2 regions of the Bacillus sp. FG16 genome follow, and region 1 is predicted to be linked to the other one. Evidence: riboswitches for the same ligand, from Rfam matches in the RefSeq annotation. Region 1 holds a riboswitch; the other holds the start of a gene.
The links. Region 1 has a riboswitch for S-adenosylmethionine ahead of ACODS7_RS21620 (MetQ/NlpA family ABC transporter substrate-binding protein). Riboswitches for the same ligand answer to the same signal wherever they lie in the genome.
Positions count from the first base shown of each region.

Region 1 (3,697 bases):
TCCTTGAGTCGCGTTCATTCCGTTAGCATTTAATTGTTCCTCTGGTACAGACATCACTTCACCCGTATTAGGATTTTTCACCTGACCAGCAATTTTGCCACCTACATCATAAACAATAACCTCTGTACCAGAAACATTCATTTCAGAACGAGAGTTTTTTTTCTTCGGCTCTAGTTGCATTTTGGCCTTCATTACATTCATCTCTGTTCCTTCAGCCTTTATTCCCACATCATATGTCATCGTTACATTTTCTTCGTTTTTAAAAGCTTCATTCGCTTTATTGAAAACATCCTTCGCTGTTAATTCCTTTTCTTTCTGCACAGCTTCTTTTTTCGGTTCATCAGTCTTTTTTGTTTCCTCATTACTACACCCTACTCCTAGACCGACTGCAAGTACTAGACTTGAAATTAAAATAAGTTTTTTCATAACGTCCCCTCCTTCCCAAAAATAATATCATCTCTATTCCTATGAAATCTATATAATTCGTAATATTTATCTTTAAATTTATTTCCTATATAACAACATGTTTGAGAAAAAGTTTAAATATGATGTAAATAATAACAACTCATTTCAGGAGGTCATTATGAAAGCGATTATTTGCACAAAGTATGGACCACCTAATGTTCTCCAGCTTCAAAATGTAGAAAAGCCTAAACCTAAAAAAAATGAAGTATTAGTTAAAATTCACGCAACAAGTGTATCGACTGGAGATTGTAGAATACGTGGCTTTAATAGCCCCCTCTTATTTTGGATTCCTATGCGGATCATATTAGGTTTCAGAAAACCGAGAAAACCTATACTTGGCGTAGAGTTATCCGGTGAAATCGAAGACATTGGAACAGATGTAACACAATTTAAAAAAGGGGATCCAGTTTTTGCATTAACAGAACTCAACCTTGGTGGTTATGCCGAATACACATGCGTGCATGAAAGTGGATTAATAGCATTAAAACCTACCAATGTGACCTATGAAGAAGCTGCTGTTATTCCTTTTGGCGGAACTTCAGCATTGCACTTCCTTAGAAAAGGACAGATAAAAAAAGGGCAACAAGTACTTATATACGGCGCCTCTGGGTCAGTAGGGACGGCAGCCGTACAACTTGCTAAATACTTCGGGGCGACTGTCACAGCCATTTGTAGTAGTTCGAATTTCGATTTAGTAACAGCTTTAGGGGCAGACAACGTAATTGATTATATGAAAGAAGATTTTACTAAGCGGGGCGATCACTACGATATTATATTTGACGCAGTTGGAAAATATCAAAAGTCTCTTTGTACAGATGCATTAATGCCTAATGGAAAATATGTATCTGTGAACGGAATGATGGCAAAGGTCAGTAAAGAAGATATGAACCTACTAAAACAACTAGCTGAAACAGAAAAGCTAAAACCTGTTATTGATAGAATTTACCGATTAGAAGAAGTTGTAGAAGCCCATACGTATGTAGAAATGGGCCATAAGAAAGGAAATGTTCCGATTACCTTAAAATAAAATATATTCTGAAAATATTATTGACAATTCTTTTTGTACGATTTACTATTAGTACCATATTTAAAACTACATACACATACTCTTATCAAGAGTGGCGGAGGGACTGGCCCGATGATGCCCGGCAACCGAGCTTATGACGTATAAGCTAAGGTGCTAATTCCTGCAAAACGAGTTTTCGTTTTGGAAGATAAGGGAGGAATCTATTTCGTCTATTCGGCACCTCTCTTATTTTTGGGAGGTGCTTTTTATTTTGGAACGTATATGAAGGGGGATTTATAGATGAAAAAGGTATTATTAAGCATTGTAAGCGGAGCAGTATTATTATTAGGCGCATGTAGCGCGAGTTCAGATAAAGAGGTAAAAGCATTAGACGAGAAAAAGATTACTGTCGGTGTAACAGGTGGACCACATGAACAAATTTTTGAAAAGGTAAAAGAAGTTGCAGCAAAAGATGGTCTGGAAATTGATATAAAAGTATTTAATGATTATGTAGCGCCAAACGTATCTTTAGATGAAAAAAGCCTTGATGTAAATAGCTACCAAACGAAATCGTATTTAGATGTATTTAAAGCTGAACGCAATATGAAATTAGCTGAAGTATTTTCAACAGTAACATTCCCTATGGGCGTATATTCTAAAGATATAAAAGATGTAAAAGACTTAAAAGACGGCGATGCGATTGCTGTACCAAATGACCCAACGAATGAACTGCGAGCTTTAAAATTATTTGAAAAAGCAGGGGTTTTAAAAGTTGATCCAAAGGCTACAGAAAAAGCGACTGCAAAAGATGTAATTGAAAATCCAAAAAAATTAAAGATTGTCGAATTAGAGGCATCTCAATTACCAACGCAACTAAGTGAAGTAAAAGCAGCTGCAATTAACACAAACTTTGCATTAGGTGCAAAATTAAGTCCAGCGAAAGATTCTATTTTCCGCGAAGGAAAAGATTCACCATATGTGAACTGGGTTGTTGTTCGTACTGAAAATAAAGATGATGCCGTTGTAAATAAATTAAAGAAAGCTTATCAATCTAAAGAAGTAAAAGAGTTTATCGAGAAAACATTTGATGGTTCAGTTTTACCATCTTGGTAGGAGCTGACGATAATGATTGAATTAAAAAACATATCCAAAGTATTTTCAACAAAAAAAGGGACTGTTGAGGCTCTTAAGTCTACTTCCCTTAAAGTAGAAAAAGGCGAGGTATTTGGAATCATTGGGTATAGCGGCGCTGGTAAAAGCACATTGATTCGATGTGTAAATTTATTAGAAAAACCAACGACAGGAAATATCATTGTAAACGAACAAGACTTAACAACGTTATCGACAAAAGAACTAGCAAAAGCGAGACAAAAAATCGGAATGATCTTTCAAGGATTCAATTTACTTAAAACTGTTACCATCTATGAAAACATTGCATTACCTTTACGCCTTGCTGGCATTCCAAAAGCGGAAATTAAAAAAAGGGTAGAAAAATATTTACGCATTGTCGATCTTTTCAATCGAAAAGATGCTTATCCAAGTGAACTTTCTGGCGGTCAAAAACAGCGCGTTGCAATTGCACGTGCACTATCACATGAGCCTGAAGTGTTATTAAGTGACGAAGCAACGAGCGCTTTAGATCCAGAAACAACTGATTCTATTCTTGATTTGTTATTAAAGATTAACGAAGAAATTGGAATTACGATTTTACTCATTACACACGAAATGAACGTTATCCAACGTATATGCGACCGCGTTGCCGTTATGGAACATGGATCTGTAGTCGAAAGTGGGACTGTGAAAGATATTTTCACAAACCCACAACATGTAACAACGAAGAAATTTGTAAATAGCGCCTTTGCAGCTAAAATTCCAGAAGAGGTACAGAAAGAACTACAGAATACTGGAGAAATTGTAACACTTTCATTTATTGGCACTACTTCAGGTGAACCTGCCTTAGCTGTTGCCACAAAACGTTTCCAAGTGTATCCGAATATTTTATCCGGTAATATTACGCAGTTAAAACATGAAGCATATGGGAAACTAGTCGTTCATATGCAAGGAGAACAAAATGAAATCCACCGTGCTTTATCATTTTTACAAGAGCAAGGAATCATTGTAGAAGGAGGTAGAACAGATTATGGGAAACAAGTCCTTTTTGGATGAATGGGGTAAAGTCATATGGGAAGCCACAATTCAAACCTTTCAAATGACATCTATTTCATT
Region 1 is NZ_JBMDKC010000067.1:12,322-16,018, forward strand. Features, by position in the region: gene ACODS7_RS21610 (DUF6612 family protein) at 1-426, opposite strand, end outside; gene ACODS7_RS21615 (NAD(P)-dependent alcohol dehydrogenase) at 584-1,492, shown strand; SAM riboswitch class I at 1,572-1,686, shown strand; gene ACODS7_RS21620 (MetQ/NlpA family ABC transporter substrate-binding protein) at 1,772-2,584, shown strand; gene ACODS7_RS21625 (methionine ABC transporter ATP-binding protein) at 2,597-3,637, shown strand; gene ACODS7_RS21630 (methionine ABC transporter permease) at 3,612-3,697, shown strand, end outside.

Region 2 (3,697 bases), on a different contig from region 1:
TTGGATTAATGATTACATATAAAATTATTAAGGAACATCAAGGAAGTATCACAATTCAAAGTAGTGTAGGAGTAGGAACGAAAGTAGAAATTTTTCTGCCGACCGTTTAATGTATTGGGAGAAAAGATTTTTCAGAAAAGTGTTCTTGTTGTGTAAATATAAACATTTTATAAAATGTTTCAAGAAGGGTTTTTTTTATAAAATACTTCGTTTATAATGGAGGAAAATATCGACATGAGATTGGTTGCTCATGTAACGGTTCAGTAGTGTTACGAAAAGATAAGAAGGGGTGCACGCGCATCCTTTTTTCTATGCAGATATTATGAAAGAGGTGGTATGATGGAATTAACATTAAATTCGACTGTATGTTTACATACAATTCAATTTCGAAAAGAGCAAAAGAATTATATTGTAAAAGATACAATTACAGGAGAAAAATATGAAATGCCGCCACTTTGGATTGATGCACTAGCAATGATGCGTGACGGTTTTTTATTGGGTGAAATTGAGGAGAAATTAAAAGAAGAGTATCCAGCTGAAGAAGTAAATATGTTAGCGTTCACGAGGCAATTGTTAGAGTTGGAACTTGTTGAAATGGTAGATGGTGAAGAGATAGCTTGCACAAAGAAGAAAGAGATTGATTGTTTAGCTTGGGTACGTCCTCGTGTGGAACAATTCTTTCTTAATTTAAATAGAAAATATAGAAGCAAAGGTCAGTAATGACCTTTGCTTTTTTTGTAGCTCCATTTAAAAAATAACAGCAAATGCTCTTGCGAAAGCACCGTCACTATTTTTAATTTTTAAAGGTGCTGCTGAGAAAAAGAAACGTTTTGCTTCGATAGCATCTAGATTTGTTAAGTTTTCAATTAAATAAATATTATTCCCTAATAATATGTGATGAATCGGTGATGTTTCTGTTGTAACTTCATCAGGAGAAATGAAATCTAAACCGATAGATTTTACTTTTAATTGAACTAGTTCTTCAGCTAATTCTTCAGAAAGATAAAATGCTTCTTTCTCATAAGCTTCTGTATTCCATTTAGTGGATAGATTGGAATGAAAAATAACAATATCACCTTCTTTTATGTCAGTATTATGCAATACTGCCTTAGGTAATTTTCGCTCTTGAATATGTGTTACATCTATAAGAACAGCTTCGCCTACAAATTGATCTAGCGGTAATTGATCAATAGTTGTTGCTCCTGAAATAAAATGCGCAGGAGCATCACAATGCGTGCCAACATGAACGACAGAATGAAAATCTGTAACTTGATAGCCTGCTTCTTCAACGCTTGTAACAGCTTCTAGTTGTATTTTAGGTGTTCCAGGAAATTGAGACATATTATTTTCAAATGTTTGCGATAGATCAATTACTTTCATTTTACATACCTCCAATATATGTTTTTCAAATAATAAAAAGCTCATCCTTCAGTATCAAGAAAGATGAGCTTTACATGCTAGTTGAGTTTTATCTTCCAAAATGCAATGCATTTTGCAGGAATTAGCACCTATTCAGTTTGTATAAACTGAGGTTGCTGGGCTTCAAAGGGCCGGTCCCTCTGCCTCTCTTGATAAAGAAGTATTCAGTTTTTAAAATCGGAATTTTCCGATAGTTAAATTGTAATTCATTTCCTTTTTGCGTGCAATATAAAATAGGTATTCACCCAAATAAAGCTGCTCGCATATTGTAGCTTATGTAAATAGAATGCTGCGAAGGAGTGAGTGCAGTGACAGGAAATGTACTGAATTACTATGCTGGTGGTAATACAGCTAGGGGATTTCACAATTTATACGAAGAGAATTTAAAAGGATTAGACAGATTATTTATCTTAAAGGGTGGCCCAGGAACGGGAAAATCTTCTTTAATAAAGGCAATAGGTCGTGAATGGGTTGGAAAAGGATACGATATTGAATTTTTACATTGTTCTTCTGACAATAAATCGGTTGATGGTGTAATTATCCCAAAATTAAAAGCAGGAATTGTTGATGGGACATCGCCGCATGTTATTGAGCCAAAAATGCCAGGAGTTGTTGAAGAGTATATAAATTTAGGAATTGCTTGGGACTCAGATAAACTAAGGAAGCAGAAGTTAGAAATTGAAAGATTTGTTTCAGAAGCAAGCAAAGCTTTTCAGTCTGCTTACGCACGTTTTAAAGAGGCATTGGTTATACATGATGAGTGGGAGAAGATATATATTGATAATATAGATTTTAATAAAGCAAATGAACTAACCGATCAGCTAATCCAGAAATTATTTGCAGATAAAGGCGGGAGACAATCGCTTGTAAAACATCGTTTTTTAGGAGCTGCTACACCGAAAGGGGCAGTTGATTTTGTTCCTAATTTAACAGAAGGGTTACCACATCGTTATTTTATAAAAGGGCGCCCAGGCTCTGGAAAATCAACGATGCTCAAAAAGTTAGCTAAGGCAGCTGAAGAAAAAGGGTTTGAAGTTGAAGTATATCATTGCGGATTTGACCCGAATAGTCTTGATATGGTTATCGTAAGAGAATTAGGCTTTGCAATTTTTGATAGCACCGCACCACATGAATATTTTCCAAGTCGCGAGGGTGATGAAATTATTGATATGTATGCCCTTATTGTTACGCCAGGGACGGATGAGAAATATGCGAAGGAAATTCGTGATGTTTCCATTCAATATAAAGCAAAAATGAATGAGGCGATGTCTTTCTTAGCGAAAGCAAAATCGGTTCGTGATAAATTAGAACGAATTTATATTGCTGCTATGGATTTTTCAATAGTAGATGCATATAAAGATGAGATTCAAAAAGAGTTTGAACGAATTGCTACTACTGTAATCGAAAAGCAACAATAGATGTTCCGTTTTGCTGTCAGTAATTTCTGACAGTTTTTTTAGTATGTAGTAAAATTAGTAGTGTATTTGTCGAATTTCCAAGGAAATAATCAAAAAATAGAGGTGTTATGAAATGAGAGAGAAAATCGAGTTGGAGTTAGAAAGAATTGAAAAAGAGAATGATGTGAAAATTTTATTTGCGGTAGAATCAGGGAGTCGTGCTTGGGGGTTTCCATCGAAAGATAGCGATTATGATGTTAGGTTTGTTTATATACATCCGGTAGAATGGTATTTATCAATTCATGATAAACGAGATGTAATTGAATATCCAATTAGTGATGATTTAGATATAAGTGGTTGGGATATTAGAAAGGCATTGCAACTATTCGCGAAGTCGAACCCAGCTTTACTTGAGTGGATTCGATCACCAATTTTTTATTCGAAAAACTCTAATTTTCCAGAACTACTTCAACAGATGAGTGAGAAGAATTTTGATCCAAAAGCAACGATATATCATTATTTACATATGGCGTCGAAAAATTATCGTGAATTTTTGCAAGGTGAGAATGTAAAGCTGAAAAAGTACTTTTATGTATTACGTCCCATTTTAGCTTGTAAGTGGCTAGAAGAGAAAGCAACTTTACCTCCTGTAGAATTTGACCGATTGATTACAGAATTATCATTAGAACGTAGTGTATTAGATGAAATTGAAAAGTTGTTAATAAAGAAAAAAGCAGGTACTGAATTAGATGTTGGATTGAAAATTAAGGTGCTAAATCAATTTTTAGAAGAACAAATTCATTACTATCAGCAGTATGTAAAAGGAATTGAAAAGGGATCAGGGATCGATATTGAGAGTTTAAATACATTGTTTCGAGATA
Region 2 is NZ_JBMDKC010000075.1:104-3,800, reverse strand. Features, by position in the region: gene ACODS7_RS22775 (ATP-binding protein) at 1-110, shown strand, start outside; gene ACODS7_RS22770 (hypothetical protein) at 340-720, shown strand; gene ACODS7_RS22765 (cyclase family protein) at 748-1,380, opposite strand; SAM riboswitch class I at 1,466-1,578, opposite strand; gene ACODS7_RS22760 (PRK06851 family protein) at 1,728-2,837, shown strand; gene ACODS7_RS22755 (nucleotidyltransferase domain-containing protein) at 2,950-3,697, shown strand, end outside.
Region 2: another riboswitch for S-adenosylmethionine. It lies ahead of ACODS7_RS22765 (cyclase family protein); the one in region 1 lies ahead of ACODS7_RS21620 (MetQ/NlpA family ABC transporter substrate-binding protein).